Regions from separate parts of the Enterococcus sp. DIV0840 genome, predicted to be linked through region 1. Evidence: predicted binding sites of a transcription regulator. Region 1 holds the regulator's gene; each other region holds the start of a gene.
The links. Region 1 encodes NrdR, which represses ribonucleotide reductase genes. Its sites were predicted from a motif close to ACACNATATATNGTGT; they were not measured.
Positions count from the first base shown of each region.

Region 1 (5,643 bases):
ATTGCAGAATAACGCTTAAGACATCATCTCGAATCCAAGATGTCATTGATTCTGCACCCAGATCATCAATCATTAAAACAGGTGATTTCTTAACAGCATCAAGCTTTGGCCCTACCATATCTTTACCGATTGCTTGTTTCATTTCGACTGTAAAAGTTGGAAAATGAACGATCGTTGTAACAAATCCGCGTTCAGCTAAACTATTAGCAATCGCACCTAACAGAAAAGATTTACCTACACCAAATGTTCCTTGAAGATATAGTCCTTTATGAAATTCTTTTGGATTTTGAGAATAGGATTTGATAAATCTCATAGCACTTGCAAAGGCCTCTTCACGTCCGTCTGAGCTCAAATCAAAATTATTTAAACGAGCTTCACGCACATCTTTGGGCATATCCATTGCTTTGACACGTTTACGTATTTCATCTTCACGCTGTTTAGCAATCAAAGATTCAGTGGGAACATAAGTGACATCGATATAATGGAAGTTTAATGCTAGTTTCGGCTCATAACCAGGTGCAATCATGTTTGGATCATTCAATTGATATTTTCTTTTTTCTTGAACAAACTCATATAATTTCGAATAGCTTTTTTTTATGTCTTCATCTGTTAAACGATCTCGGTTACCTTCTATAAACTTTTGGACGTCAGGATCTTTCATAACAACTTCAACTAGTTCATTATATCTCTCGTTCATATCTCTTTTTTGAATGATTTTTGACATTTCTTTTCCTACATCTTCCATTATTATTCACCTTCTTCATTTAATAATTCTTGAAGTTCTCTTTCAAGTTCAGCCTGTCTTTCTGGCGAAAGTTTCTTTTCTTCGACTGGATTATCCACCCAATCTGGTAATGTTTCTTGACGGATCGGTCGATTATTTTGTCCGTATCTCTGTCTTGTTTGTTTTTGTTCTTTCCCCTTTTTGGCTAGCTCACGGACATGATCAATGGCTTTCTCTGGTGAAAAAATGCCGCTTTGCGCCCATTCGTTGGCGATTCGATTCACATAATCAGCCTTTAATGTGGGTTGTTTTTGTATATTATAAACATAATTGATCAACACATTGATCACACTGTTCGGCAATCCAGATTTACTCACTAAATACTTGACTAATGAACGCTCTTGCGGGGTTGTATAACCACCACGCTCATTTTTTAATGCTTCCAAATAATTTAATGGAAAATTTTTCTCACTATCCATGATCATCTGAATATCTTGCGTTGAAAAACCATTCATTTTCAATGAATTATAACGGTATGTTTGCTGATCTTCAGCAGTTAACTCCACTGAATCATTTTTTTGAAACTCACTTGATTTTTGCTTTTTGTCAGGATCATAGGTTCTATAAATTGCCCGTTCAAAGTCCTTCACATCAATCTTACTTGTATAATAGTCAAAGGATTTAGAACAAAAATCGATCATATCCAATTCTGTAATCCCAAATAAATTATGGAAGATAAACACTTCTTCTTTGAATCCAGCACTATTATCTGGTAACTTGATCCCAAGTTTTTCTATTCCTTGAACAAAATAAGACCAATCAAAGCTTTCATTGACGGCACTTGGTTTTTGCGCTGGTCTTGGATCATTAAACGATTGTTCCATTTGAATCAACTGCTTACTTTGAGAAATCATTTGTTCTTCTTTGAATAAATAGACATCCTTAAATCCTGCTGAAATCTCTTCATAGCCAGTTAAATTAACAAATTTCGGCTTAAAACGTTCAAATAATTTATCTAGTTTTCTTTGTCCTACACTGTTCAATAATGTTAGTGACAATACTTCATCTTTAAAAAAACGTTCGGCTGTTTCAGGATGATTTAAGCGATATAAAAAACGCATTCCTAGTTCAGAATCATTTTTACAAAAGGTTCCTAATAAACCAATTCCTTCTAATTTCTTTCTAGCCGCTTGGATTTGTTTGATACTCATATCCATCATCGTAACCAAATCTGCATGAAAAAGTGACTCACTAACGCCTGTCTCTTCAACTTCTGATAAAAGTGTCAAGTATAAGCTAAAAGCTTCAGCACCAATAATCGGCTGATATAAAAACGTCAGTATCGCTTGTTCTAGATTGGATAAAGGATGAGATAGTGCTGCTTGAAAAATACTTTTAGGGTGGACTTCTTTCCAATTGTCTTTCAAGGAAAGACCTCCTTATTCATTTGTTGTATCTGAATTTGAAGATTTTGCTTTATCTACGATTCCTTGTAGTTCTTTTAAGAACACACTCATATCTTTAAATTGACGGTAGACACTGGCAAATCGAATATAGGCGATTTCATCCAAATTAACTAAATCTTCCATTACATATTCTCCGACCAAAGTAGTCGAAATCTCATTTTCGCCTAAGCTACGGACACGGTTTTCAACATTATCAACGATTTGTTCCATTTGTTCCATGGCAACTGGACGTTTTTCAGCCGAACGGATCAACCCACGTAAAATTTTCTCTCTATTAAATTCTTCCCGGTCACCATTTTTCTTGATGACTAACAATGGAGCTGCTTCAATTCGTTCGAATGTAGTAAAACGGTAATTGCAATTTTCACATTCTCTCCGACGACGAATCGCACGCCCATCATCGGCTTGACGACTATCGATTACACGGGAGTTATTATGATGACATCTTGGACAACGCATAGTGTTCACCTCATTTTATCTAATAATATCTATTTTTAAAGTTTCGTTTTAGTTTACTTTCTATATTATAACATGAAATGCTAGAGAAACCAGTCATTAACGATTACTTCTTAAGCATTTTTTTCTTATTGTTACGCTCTTATTTAATAACATTTTTCTCTTGTTTCAAAAAAAATAATCGAGTAAGTCGACGTTTTGAACGTTCAAACTTACCCAATAATTATTGCCTTATAGTTCTATTTTGTCTCGCGTTCCCCAGCCAGTATTCCTATGGGTAATATATCCCCAAATTCGAACAGGTGACAATACGAAAATTGCCCATAGTACAGTAAATGGAAAAGCTAAAAAAACGATCCATTTATCCCGATTTGCCAAATCATTCCTAGGAATTGAAAGATATGCCAAGGAATAAACTGCACTAAATGCTAAAGGAGCTACTAAGATTAATGGAAAATCAGTCATTACAAAAAACACCCAGTAAATCAATTGATACTTAATAACGTTCATAGCCGCAAACATAGCCCAGCCAAATGCCTGTCTAAAGAAAACAAAGCTACTAACAGGGAACAGTGCTAACCGCCAAAAGCCTCTAATAAAACTGCCTCTGTTCCAACGTAGATGTTGTCGCACATGATGACTCAGTTTATTCGGCAAATCTGTATAAGAAACTGCTGTCATTTGAGCAACAGTCCGTCCTAAAAGCATCGCTGTTAATGTTAAGAAACTATCATCTGAAAATTCTACTCTAACACGACCAAACGTTTCATTTTCATACCCTAATTTTTGAGCTAAGTTCAAAACTTCAGCCCGATAAAATGCAATTGGACCGCTATTAACAGCTACACTGCCAAACATAGAGTTCATTGATCGTTCTATAAGCACCATGTGTCCGATCACTAATAAATCTGTGATCACAGTCAAAAGATTATCTGTAACATTTCTTGTCACAATCACGCCTGCAACAGAATAAACTCGTTCGTCTTCAAACGGGATGATCCCTTGTTCTATCGCATGTTCTTCAAAAACAGTATCACTGTCGATTGTTAAGATGATCTCATTATGAAAATCAGAAATTTCTAAATGGTTATACGCATTTAATTGTGCTGCACGTTTCCCACTATTTTGCTGCTTGATAAACTGAAAAGAAATACCCTTTTCTGCAAAAATCTCTTGGTATTCCTCTGCAAGTTTTGAATAATCGACAAGCGAGTTACCGTCATCAACAGCAACTAATTCAGCTGGCGGAAGTGTTTGATTTAGAATAGATTGAAATGTATTTTTAATGTTTTCAATTGGTTCATTATACATAGGCATCAATATGTATACATTTCGTTTGCTGACCTTTTCAGATACGTATGGTGTATATAAAGTACTTAAAATAAGAGTAGCTAATGCCATTCCACCACTCATTGTAAAAAAAGGAGCAATCCCACTCAAAGAATGACGATAGCCATTCGGCAACCTAAATTGAAACCATACAATTGCTAAAGAAAGAATCGAAACAAGCGTAAATACTAGCAAAAAACCATTTTTATTATACAGTGTATGCTTGCTACTCTGACTTCGAATATTTGCCCAAAACCTATTTTATAGCGTCTAATTTTCGGTTTTATTCCTAATTTACGTAATATTTTTTTTTGTTGAGGTTTGAACGTAAAATGAATGATGACTTCCAGCATAAAAATAATCAGCATGACTAGTAGTGGGAGTTTTCCAGATAAAATAAAGCTTTCGATTGAGGGGTGAAAAAAATGAATCAACTCATATATTGCAATATACAATATAGAGGCGATTGGAATCAAATACATGAAAATTATACCAAAGAATTCTAATAAAAAGAAAAATCCTTTTTTCATCAAAACATCCTTTCAAAAAAACAGTTGCACATAGAATCTAATATATTTTGTCTAATAATGATAACTCCTTAACAACGTTACTTCTTTGAATTCAAGCTCTAGTCCTTTGGGAAGGCCTATTTCTACATTGCCCAAATCAATGTTTCGTTTCTCACCACTAATCAAGACTTTTCGACTTAGGTTTCGTTTGATTAAGCTTACCATCAGTATGGTCTGCTTTTGCTCTTTTTTTAAGGTATCGTCGTAGCGAAAAATTTTCTCTTCACGGACTTTTGTCAACTGATTTAATTTCAATTTATTTTGAGATTGAGGAAATTTAATGTCTTTTTTGATATTGATCTCAGTCAATTCTTTATTTGAAATAGCCGCCACTAACTCTTCCCACGTATAAATATCGACATATTTCTTTTCCTTGATGACCAATAAATCCTCTTGTTTTTTTGATGTATCAGGTAAATAAGGATCATCTGATTTATTTCTTCCGTAGATTAGGAAAATCACCGCAAGGAGAAAGAACAATGGTAATAATACTATTTTTAATAGCTGAGTTGAGCGTTTTTTTTCAGTGTATTGTTTTTCTTTGCGTTTGTTTTTTCTTGAACTATCATTCATTATTTTTTCACCTCCTATTTGAACAATCCTTAATCAACGGGGGGCATCATACTGTCGTTAAATCATAAAACAATCGGCTCTTATCCATAATAAGTTTTTTCTTCTCTTCATACACATCATGATCAACAGCATATATTACTAGATCATATTGCATCAGTTGCTGATAGTCTTGTTCCAAATTGACAACTGCTCCATTTTATTGATGCGTTATAAGGGTGCATCACATCATCATATGCAACAATCGATATATTTTTCTCTTTTAATTTTCTTATCAATGAGATAACTGATGACATTCTGACATCTGCAACATTTTTTTTATATGTCACACCTAAAACGGCGATATTCATCTCTATAAAATCTTTTTTGCTCTCTGTTGTAAGATCTTTGATTTTCTCTAGGTAATAATCTAGCATTGAATCGTTGATTTTTCCTGCTATATCGATCAATGGGGTTTCTACTCCTCGGTCTGCCATCAGCCAAGTAAGATAATAAGGATCTACAGGAATACAGTGACCTCCAATACCTA
Region 1 covers NZ_CP172876.1:1,555,759-1,561,401, reverse strand. The annotation lists gene dnaI (primosomal protein DnaI) at 1-745, opposite strand, end outside; gene IGL98_RS07380 (replication initiation and membrane attachment family protein) at 748-2,151, opposite strand; gene nrdR (transcriptional regulator NrdR) at 2,164-2,649, opposite strand; gene IGL98_RS07370 (glycosyltransferase) at 2,878-4,170, opposite strand; gene IGL98_RS07365 (hypothetical protein) at 4,164-4,505, opposite strand; gene IGL98_RS07360 (pectate lyase-like adhesive domain-containing protein) at 4,557-5,117, opposite strand; gene IGL98_RS07355 (hypothetical protein) at 5,164-5,295, opposite strand; gene IGL98_RS07350 (nucleotide sugar dehydrogenase) at 5,261-5,643, opposite strand, start outside.

Region 2 (5,643 bases), 400 kb from region 1:
GCATCCGTATCGAACGTGTGCATTTAGAAGAAGACGCTGGGAAAAATATCCATGGTGATGGTGGTTATTCTTATGTCGATTTAAACCGTCAAGGTACGCCTTTGATTGAGATCGTTTCAGAAGCGGATATGCGTTCGCCAGAAGAAGCTTATGCTTATTTAGAAGCAATCCGTTCGATCATCTTATTTACAGGCGTTTCAGATGTGAAAATGGAAGAAGGCTCAATGCGTTGTGATGCCAATATTTCTTTACGTCCATATGGGCAAGAAGAATTTGGGACAAAGGCAGAGCTTAAAAACCTGAACTCAATGAGTTTTGTAAAAAAAGGTCTAGCTTTTGAAGAAAAACGTCAAGCGAAAGTATTATTATCTGGCGGAGAAATCCAACAAGAAACACGCCGTTTTGATGAAACGACCAACAAAACATTATTGATGCGTGTTAAAGAAGGTTCAAGTGACTACCGTTACTTCCCAGAACCTGATGTTCCCCGTTTTGCAATCGATGATGAGTGGATTGAACAAGTTCGTCACAGCTTACCGGAAATGCCGGCATCTCGACGTGCTCGTTATATCAAAGAATTAGGTTTGCCAGAATACGATGCAATGGTTCTGACATTAACAAAAGAAATGTCTGATTTCTTTGAAGCAGCATTAAATGAAGGTGCAGATGCAAAACAAGTATCTAACTGGTTGATGGGTGAAGTTTCAGCTTATTTAAATAGTGAAAAAATCGAATTACCAGATACTAAATTAACACCTGCTAATTTAGCAGGAATGATCACATTGATCGAAGATGGTACGATCAGTTCTAAAATCGCTAAAAAAGTCTTTAAAGAATTGATTGAAAATGGTGGTAATGCGAAAGAAGTTGTTGAAGCAAAAGGCTTAGTTCAATTATCTGATCCATCACAATTGTTACCGATCATCAATGAGGTATTAGATAATAACCAACAATCAGTAGATGATTTTAAAAACGGCAAAGACCGTGCAGTTGGCTTTTTAGTGGGTCAAATCATGAAAGCAACGAAAGGCCAAGCCAACCCAGGCATTGTGAATAAATTGTTACAAGAAGAATTGGCAAAACGCTAGAAAGCAGCAGATGATTATGAAAAAAGCAAGAGTGATTTATAATCCAACCTCAGGTAAAGAGCTAGTCAAAAAAAATCTAGCTGATATTCTTTCTGTTTTGGAAGAATGCGGATATGAAGCAAGTGCTTTTGCCACAACTCCAGATGAAAATTCCGCGAAGAATGAAGCACGCCGAGTTGCAGAATTGGGTTTTGACCTAATTGTTGCGGCAGGCGGTGACGGAACGATCAATGAAGTCGTTAATGGCATTGCTCCTCTAGAAAAACGACCGTCTATGGCGATCATTCCTGCTGGAACAACCAATGATTACGCAAGAGCCTTAAAAATTCCTAGAGACAATATTGTTAAAGCCGCTGAAGTCATCAAAAAAAATCAAACCGTCAAAATGGACATTGGTAAAGCAAAAGATAGTTATTTTATCAATATTGCGGCTGGTGGTCATTTAACTGAGCTAACCTATGAAGTTCCGTCAGAACTTAAAAGTATTTTCGGATACTTGGCTTATTTAGCAAAAGGTGCAGAAATGTTGCCTCGGGTGAAACCAGTCAAAATGCGGATGGAGTATGATGAGGGTGTTTATGAAGGCAATGCTTCAATGTTTTTCTTAGGTCTGACCAACTCAGTTGGTGGCTTTGAAAAAATTGCCCCTGATGCAAAGCTTGATGATGGGAAATTTTCATTGATTATCGTAAAAACTGCTAATGTGTTTGAAATTTTACACTTGGCAGCATTGATGCTCAACGGTGGTAAACACGTTGAAGATAATCGATTAATCTATACAAAAACAAGTCATTTACATGCTGAAACGCTTGAACCGGATAGTCGTATGATGATTAACTTAGATGGAGAGTATGGCGGTGATGCACCAATGGAATTTACGAATTTACACCAACATATTGAAATGTTTGCCAATGCAGATGCAATTCCGTCTAATGCGATCATGGGCTCTGTCTTAGAGGATTACGATGAAGAGGAAGACGAGTATCTTGAAACAAGTAAAGAGTTTGTAAAAGAAGTTGAACGTTTGACTGAGGAAGACATTGATAATAATGGGAAAATTGGTTAATCTTTCAAAATAAAAAAAGTGTCTAAGGCAAATTTGTCTTAGATTCTTTTTTTGTTTTGCTAGATTTAAGTGGAGAATGAAAAAACAATCTATATACAATATATAGATTGTTAAAGTTAAAAAACACAATATGTTGTATAAAATATGTCTCATAATCAATTTTTTGATAAGAATTCTCATTGACTTGTGATTGAAACAGAGTTAAATTAAATGAGTCGTCATCTCTGCAGAACATGATAAATAGGAGAAATGAAAGGTTTGTTTGATATGGGGTTCAATTTTATTATAAATGATTTTAAAAGCTGGGATAGAAAGAATTATCTCTTTTTATTTATGATGATTTTTGTGCAATTAGTCGCATTCACCATTAATCCATCTAGTTGGGTTACATTAGTAGGTGGTTTATCAGGTATTATCTGTGTGAACTTAATTGCCCAGGGAAAAGCCAGCAATTATATATTCGGTTTTATAAGTGCACTAATCATAGGATATTTCGGGTTTAAAACACGGATATACGCTGAAGTTCTACTTCAGAGTTTTTATATTGTAATGGATATTACAGGGCTGTATACCTGGTTAAAAGTCAGCGAAGATGGATCTGGTAATGTGACAGAGGTAAAAACCTTGAAAGGCATTCAATGGCTCTATGCAGGGTTCGTTTGGCTGGTAATCGGTGTTGTTGCTTATTCTATTTTAGGATTCGTCAATGATGCTCAGCAAATGCTAGATGCCATCACATTCAGCGTATCAGCAACAGCAATGCTACTGATGATCAAAAGATATCAGTCGCAATTCGTTTTTTGGTTATTAGGGAATGTATTTTCTATAATGTTATGGTTTAGAGCAGGCACACATGCAGGTGGCGATTATGCCTTGTTCGTGATGTACTGCATGTATACGATCAATTCTATTTACGGCATGATCCATTGGTTAAAAATTAAAAAAAATAATGATTAATAGGTAGGGAGTTCGATGGCAGTGATCGTTTTAGCAGGCACAATTGGTGCAGGAAAATCTAGTTTAACAGAAATTATTTCAGAACATTTAGGGTCAGATGCATTTTATGAATCAGTTGATGATAATGAAGTGTTGCCCTTATTTTATGCAGATCCTAAAAAATATGCATTTTTACTACAAATTTATTTTTTAAATAAACGATTTGATAGTATTAAACAAGCACTTTCTCATGAAAACAATGTATTGGATCGCTCTATCTATGAAGATTCTTTATTGTTCCATTTAAATGCTGACCTAGGAAGAGCGAATGAGACTGAAGTGAAAGTGTATGATTCTTTATTAGAAAATATGCTGCAAGAACTACCCTTTGCGGCAAATAAAAAGCGTCCAGATCTACTAGTGCATATTAAAATATCCTTCCCTAAAATGTTGGAACGCATTCAAAGACGAGGTCGACCTTATGAACAAGTAGAACAAGATCCAGCTTTGTATGATTATTATAAAGAATTGAATAGCCGTTATAAAAAATGGTTTGAAGAATATAATGAGAGTCCTAAAATCCAAATTGATGGAGATAAGTACGATTTTATCGAAAGTAAAGAAGCAAAAAAACAAGTGATCCAGCTAATTGAAAATAAACTAGCGGAAATCGATTAAATAGAAAGATTGATTTTTTACTTCTTTTAACCGTAGAAACAATCTCTCTATTGCTTTTCTAGCATTTTTTCATTAGAATGAGAGAAGCGCATTAAAGAAGGAGCGACTTATGAATAATTTTCCAGTGAACAAAAATGAAACAATCGAAGTTGATATTATTGATCTGACACATGAAGGAATGGGTGTTGCCAAAGTTGACGGCTACCCACTTTTTATAGAAAATGCTTTGCCAGGTGAAAAAGTCGAAATCAAAGTCTTAAAGGTCGGTAAAAGTTTCGGCTACGGAAAAGTTTTGACTATCTTAAAATCAAGCGAAGACCGTGTACCAGTTAAAGATGCAAACTTTACTAAAGTTGGAATCAGTCCATTACAGCATTTAGCTTATGGTGCTCAATTAACTTTCAAAACAGACCAAGTGAAAAACGTGATGCAGCGTGTAGCGAAATTACCAGATGTTCCAGTATTGGACGCACTAGGCATGAACAATCCCTGGGGGTACCGCAACAAAGCGCAAATTCCAGTAAGAAAAATCGATGACAAACTGCAAACTGGTTTCTTTAGAAAAAATAGTCATGATCTAATTCCATTAGAACATTTCTATATTCAAGATCCTAAAATCGATGAAGCAGTTATCAAAATCCGTGATATCATGAGACGTTACAGCATCAAGCCTTACAACGAATCAGATAACACTGGTAACTTACGCCATATCGTCGTTCGTCGTGGTTATCACACTGGGGAAATGATGGTAGTCTTAATCACTAGAACACCTAAATTATTCCCAACAAGTAAAATCATTCCTGATATTTTAGAAGCGTTGCCTGAAGTTGTCAGCATCGTGCAAAATGTCAATTCTAAAAAGACAAACGTGATTTTTGGAGATGAGACGATTCTTTTACATGGAGAAGATAAAATGATCGATACGATTTTTGATTTGAAATTTGAAATCTCTTCTCGTTCATTCTACCAAGTAAATCCGCAACAAACAGAAGTAATGTACAACAAAGTGAAAGAATATGCAGCATTGACTGGTGAAGAAATCGTTGTAGATGCATATTGTGGGATCGGTACGATCGGTTTAACATTAGCAAAAGATGCGAAACACGTTTATGGTGTAGAAGTAATCGAAGAAGCAGCGAAAAATGCTGAAAGCAATGCAAAACTAAACAATATCACGAATGCAACATTTACAGCTGGCTTAGCGGAAGAAGCATTACCAAGAATGATCGAAAATGACATCAAACCTGATGTTGTGATCGTTGACCCGCCACGTAAAGGCTTAGAAGCAAGTTTAGTAGAAACGTTGATCGAAACAAAACCTGAACGAATTGTTTACGTAAGCTGTAATCCAGCAACATTGGCACGAGATCTTGCACTACTCGTTGAAGGCGGCTTTGAAGTAAAAGAAGTCCAACCAGTGGATAACTTCCCGCAAACGACTCATATCGAGTCAGTTACTCTGTTAACAAAGGCGGTGCAATAATGGATACAAAGAAAAAAATGCTTGAATTAATCAAGAAAAAACAAGGTGGAGGCCGCTCTGAAAAAATGGAGAAGCCTAAAAATGACCGTAGAAACATGCGTAAAGGTCCTAAAATCTATAATAAATAAGTTGAGCAATTCAGTTAGTAAATATGAAATGAACGACTAAGCAACTATTTATGTTTAAAAACTCTTTGATGTTAGTCATCAAAGAGTTTTTTTGTTGTGTCTTGAAAACGAATGTCAAGTGTTAGAACTTCAAATAACTATATTCTCTGCTTGAAAAATTATCTAACCAAAATCTGACCATAAATTTGTTAAGATACATTTGCTTACAAACAAAGAGAGTAAACATTGGAGGAAACAATATGAGTTTTTTTAAAAGAGCACTTA
Region 2 covers NZ_CP172876.1:1,155,443-1,161,085, forward strand. The annotation lists gene gatB (Asp-tRNA(Asn)/Glu-tRNA(Gln) amidotransferase subunit GatB) at 1-1,088, shown strand, start outside; gene IGL98_RS05430 (diacylglycerol kinase) at 1,105-2,154, shown strand; gene pnuC (nicotinamide riboside transporter PnuC) at 2,422-3,111, shown strand; gene IGL98_RS05440 (deoxynucleoside kinase) at 3,127-3,768, shown strand; gene rlmD (23S rRNA (uracil(1939)-C(5))-methyltransferase RlmD) at 3,878-5,251, shown strand; gene IGL98_RS05450 (hypothetical protein) at 5,251-5,379, shown strand; gene IGL98_RS05455 (ABC transporter permease) at 5,619-5,643, shown strand, end outside.
Region 2: pnuC (nicotinamide riboside transporter PnuC) is a predicted target of NrdR. The motif match lies at 2,278-2,293, and genes of this name have one in related genera.

Region 3 (5,643 bases), 670 kb from region 1:
GAAAAAGGCTCCAGCAATCAAGGCGATAATCGGCAATTTTGCTGAACATGGCATAAAGGTTGTAACCATGATCGTCATCTTACGGTCTTTTTCGTTTTCGATCGTACGGCTAGCCATGACACCTGGTACCCCACAACCTGTCGCAATCAACATTGGAATAAACGATTTACCTGACAGTCCAAATTTTCTAAACAAACGGTCCATGACAAAGGCGATTCTTGACATATACCCGCAATCTTCCAAGAAACCTAAACATAAGAATAAAACAGCTAACTGTGGCAAAAAACCAAGTACAGCTCCAACGCCAGCAATGATTCCATCTAAAATCAAACTTTGCATCCAAGGCGCTACTTGCCAATTAGCTAATAGATTTTCAACGGTATTTGGTACAAGACTTCCAAACAACTCGTCATTGATCCAGTCTGTACCCATTGTTCCGACTGTTTGAATCGCTAAGTAATAAACAAACCACATAATTACAGCAAAAATAGGTAAAGCTAGCCAGCGATTCGTCACGACTCGATCGATTTTATCACTTGCACTAAATGTAATTTCATTTTTCTCGATTGAACAAAGAGCCGTTAAACGAGTAATAAATTCATATCGTTCATTAATGACGATCGATTCACTATCATCACCAAAGATTTGTTCTGTGATCTTAATAATTTCTTCTATTTCATTTTGCTGTAGTGTACTCAATACTAGCTCTTTGCGGACTCTAGCATCTCTTTCAAACAATTTGATACTGTACCAACGAGTTTGTTTCTCCAAAACACTATTCCCTAAAACATCCATGATTTCATTTAATGCTGCTTCTAAACGATTATCATAAGTCGGATAGTTAAATTCTGGCGGGAAGACTTCTGCTGCTTTAACTGCTTTTTTTACTAAATCATCAAGTCCACGATTTTTTAAAGCACTGACACCTAATACATCTACACCTAAACCATAAGACAGTTTTTCAATATTGATTTTTTTTCCAGTTTTATCTAAAATATCCATCATATTCAACCCGACCACAACAGGAATCCCAGTCTCCATCAATTGAGTCGTCAAATACAAGTTCCGTTCTAGATTTGTAGCATCAACGATGTTTACAATGACATCTGGACTACCACTAAGTAAATGGTCTCTGGCCACCACCTCTTCTGGTGTATACGGAGAAAGAGAATAAATACCTGGCAAATCCTGAATCGTTATCTGCTTATTTTTTTTCAGTTTACCTTCTTTTCGTTCAACCGTAACGCCCGGCCAATTCCCTACATATTGATTGGCACCTGTCAGTGCATTAAACGCCGTTGTCTTCCCACTATTCGGATTTCCTGTCAGAGCAATATGCTGTTCTTTCATTCCTTATCCTTCTTTCTGTACCAAGACTAGTTCTGCTTCGTTTTTTCTTAGTGTCAGTTCGTACCCACGAAGATTGATTTCAATTGGGTCTCCTAAAGGTGCCATTTTCCTAACAAGAAGATCCACACCTTTTGTCAGCCCCATATCCATCAATCGTCTTTTAACAGCTCCTTGCCCATGAATCCCAATGACACGAGCTTTTTCACCTACTGTTAACTTATCTAGAGATAGCCAATTTTCTTCATCCATACTTTTTTCTACTATTGTAATCTGTTTCAGCACAGATAGATTAATTGCAATTCGGCTATTATGCAGCAAAACAATTCCATTCTCACTAGAATAATTCACCAAGACAACTTTCCCACCTGGGACAAGACCAAGATTATTCAAATGTTTCTTTGCAAAACCTTCTGCCTGAATCTCTTCGATTGTATAAACCTTATTCAACTTTGCTTGTGCCAATGTCAACATTTGGTGGTCCTCCCTATTTTAAAAGTGCTCGCTCATGTATACTTAAACTTTTTCTTCAGCATGTGAAAAAGTTTCATCTAAATTACCATTGATATTGATAATCGTTCTCATTAAGTATACTCGTTTGTGATACTTAAATCAATCTCCTTTCTACCTATAGTAAGAAAATATTTTCCAGCCAAACTCAGTCCTATTCTTTTAGTGTGTCTTACATCGACTTACCACTATATCTTGTGCCTTACCAATTAAAATTTCCAATTCAAAATTTAACAAATTTCTTTTTTAAACACGAAAATGACCATAAAAGTCGCTCAAATCTAGAGAATACGTGTTTTCATATTTCTTTCAAAAACACAAAACATGGTATTGCATCAAAAAACAACCACAATATGTAGTGCCTAAGTGTTGACTTTTTCCCTGAGAGATTTATACTAGTGAAGTAAACTAATTGAGGGGGAATTAAAAATGAACGTAAAAATCTTTTCTAAAAATAATTGTATCCAATGTAAAATGGCAAAACGCTTTTTGAGCGAGAATAATATAGCATTTGAAGAAGTAAATATCGATATCCAACCAGATGCAATCGATTGGTTAAAAGAACAAGGATTCCAAAGTGTTCCGGTTATCACTTCTGATGCTACAACTGTTGTAGGATTCCGTCCTGATCAATTAAAACAATTGGCTAGCTAAAATGAAAATTGTTTATTTTTCAGTCACCGGACAAACCAGACGCTTCATTAAAAAATTGGATTTAGCAGCTTGCGAAATTGAGCCTGCGGATCCTTTTTTTGAGATAAATGAGCCTTTTGTCCTAGTTGTTCCTACTTATGACCAAGAAATCACTGAAGTAGTGAACGATTTTCTTGATTACAAAAGCAATCGAGAATACTTGCAAGGCGTTGCTGGAGGCGGAAACCTCAATTTCGCAGAATTATATGTATATACAGCCAAAGACATAGCACGTTATTACAACGTTCCAATGCTTTTTGCTTTTGAATTTAGCGGCACGAACGAAGACGTGGAATCCTTTAAGAAAGTAGTGAATGAACTTGAGTCTAAAAGAAATTAAAGATGTTAGCTATTTTAAGCTGAATAATGAGATCAACCGTCCTGTTGACGGACAAATTCCTTTACATAAGGATAAAGAAGCATTGGAAGCTTTCTTCAAAGAAAATGTCCTTCCTAATACAAGAACCTTCAATACTATAGAAGAAAAAATCAAATACTTAATCGACAACGATTATTTAGAAACAGCATTTATCGAAAAATATTCTATGGCTTTTATTGAACAATTATATACATTTCTTGATGAGCAAAATTTCGAGTTCAAATCATTTATGGCAGCTTACAAGTTTTATTCACAATATGCACTTAAAAACAATGAAGGTACAGAATACTTAGAAAGCTATGAAGATCGCGTGGCTTTCAATGCATTGTATTTTGCTGATGGCAACGAAGAATTGGCTTTAGTTTTAGCTGATGAAATGATCCACCAACGTTACCAACCTGCGACACCTTCTTTCTTAAATGCTGGACGTAAACGTCGTGGTGAGCTTGTTTCTTGTTTCTTGATCCAAGTGACAGATGATATGAACAGCATCGGCCGTTCGATCAACTCTGCTTTACAATTATCACGTATTGGCGGCGGTGTGGGTATCACATTAGCAAACTTACGTGAAGCTGGAGCACCGATCAAAGGCTACGAAGGCGCTGCTAGTGGCGTGGTTCCAGTTATGAAATTGTTCGAAGATAGCTTTAGCTATTCTAATCAATTAGGTCAACGTCAAGGTGCTGGAGTTGTTTACCTAAACGTTTTCCATCCGGATATCGAAATGTTCCTTTCAACGAAAAAAGAAAATGCGGATGAAAAAGTTCGTGTGAAGACTTTATCTTTAGGTGTCGTTGTTCCTGATAAGTTTTATGAGTTAGCTCGTAATAATGAAGATATGTACTTATTCAGCCCTTATAGTGTAGAACGTGAGTATGGCGTGCCTTTCTCTTACGTTGATATTACCAAAGAATACGATAATCTAGTGGCTAATCCTAAAATTCGTAAACGTAAAATCAAAGCACGTGATCTAGAAAATGAAATTTCTAAATTACAACAAGAATCTGGCTACCCATATATCATCAATATCGATACAGCCAACAGAAGCAATCCTGCATATGGCAAAATCATTATGAGTAACTTATGTTCAGAAATCCTACAAGTTCAAACACCTTCTATTTTAAATGGCAAACAAGAATATGAAACACTTGGTACAGATATCAGCTGTAACTTAGGTTCAACAAATATCGTCAACTTGATGGACAGTCCTGATTTTGGTAAATCTGTTCGTGCAATGACACGTGCGTTAACTTTTGTTACTGATGCCTCTGATATCGATGTCGTTCCTTCTATTCAAAACGGAAATAGATTAAGTCATACAATTGGACTTGGCGCGATGGGGCTGCATACATTCTTTGCTAAAAACCATATGGAATATGGCTCTAAAGACTCACTTGATTTTACCAATGTTTACTTTACTTTATTAAACTACTGGACTTTAGTAGAAAGTAATAACATTGCAAAACAATACAACGAAACATTCCATAATTTTGAAAAATCTGATTATGCTAATGGTTCATATTTCGATAAATATATTGAAGGAGACTTCACTCCTCAATCAGATAAAGTCAAAGAAATCTTTAAAGATATTTTTGTTCCAACTTCTGAAGACTGGGCAAACTTACGGGATGCAGTGAAAAAAGACGGCTTGTACCACCAAAATCGTTTAGCTGTAGCACCTAATGGTTCTATTTCTTATATCAATGATACAAGCGCTAGTATCCACCCGATCACTCGTATGATCGAAGAGCGCCAAGAAAAGAAAATCGGTAAAATTTACTACCCTGCTCCTTATCTAGCAAATGATACGATTCCTTATTACACATCTGCTTATGACATGGATATGCGTAAAGTAATCGATGTCTATGCGACAGCACAACAACATGTGGATCAAGGAATGAGTTTGACATTGTTTATGCGTTCTGAAATTCCAGAAGGTTTATACGAATGGAAAGATTCACCAAAACAAACAACACGTGATCTGAATATTCTACGCCACTATGCTTTCCATAAAGGCGTTAAATCGATTTATTACGTACGAACGTTTACAGATGATGCTGAAGAGATTGGTAGTAACCAATGTGAAAGCTGTGTGATCTAGAAAAGCGGAACAGGCTCACCCAGCTCTTGAGCAAGCTAGGAAATTCTTTCAAAGAGGCTCTTCGTCTTTGAAAGAAATTTATCTACTTGTCGATAGAGCTAGCCTGTGAAGCTGGATCAACAGAATGAGGCGCCCTCTGGTCGCCTTATTCTATGATTTACTGTATTTTATTGTAAAGGTAATGAGGAGGAAAATACATGGCAAGATATTATGAAGCAATCAACTGGAACGCCATCGAAGACGTGATAGATAAATCAACTTGGGAAAAACTAACAGAACAATTTTGGTTAGATACTCGTATCCCTTTATCAAATGATCTAGATGACTGGAGAACTCTTTCAGACCTCGAAAAAACAACGGTAGGCTACGTTTTTGGCGGTTTGACACTGTTGGATACTGTTCAGTCTGAAAGTGGTATGGAGCAGTTAAGAAATGATGTCCGCACACCACATGAAGAAGCAGTTTTAAACAATATCCAATTTATGGAATCCGTTCACGCTAAAAGCTACTCATCGATCTTCAGTACATTAAACACTAAAAAAGAAATCGATGATATCTTTGAATGGACAAATACAAATGTTTATTTGCAAACAAAAGCAGAAAAAATCAATGA
Region 3 covers NZ_CP172876.1:882,476-888,118, reverse strand. The annotation lists gene feoB (ferrous iron transport protein B) at 1-1,350, opposite strand, end outside; gene IGL98_RS04150 (FeoA family protein) at 1,354-1,821, opposite strand; gene nrdH (glutaredoxin-like protein NrdH) at 2,287-2,511, shown strand; gene nrdI (class Ib ribonucleoside-diphosphate reductase assembly flavoprotein NrdI) at 2,513-2,890, shown strand; gene nrdE (class 1b ribonucleoside-diphosphate reductase subunit alpha) at 2,871-5,030, shown strand; gene nrdF (class 1b ribonucleoside-diphosphate reductase subunit beta) at 5,228-5,643, shown strand, end outside.
Region 3: nrdH (glutaredoxin-like protein NrdH) is a predicted target of NrdR. The motif match lies at 2,204-2,219, and genes of this name have one in related genera.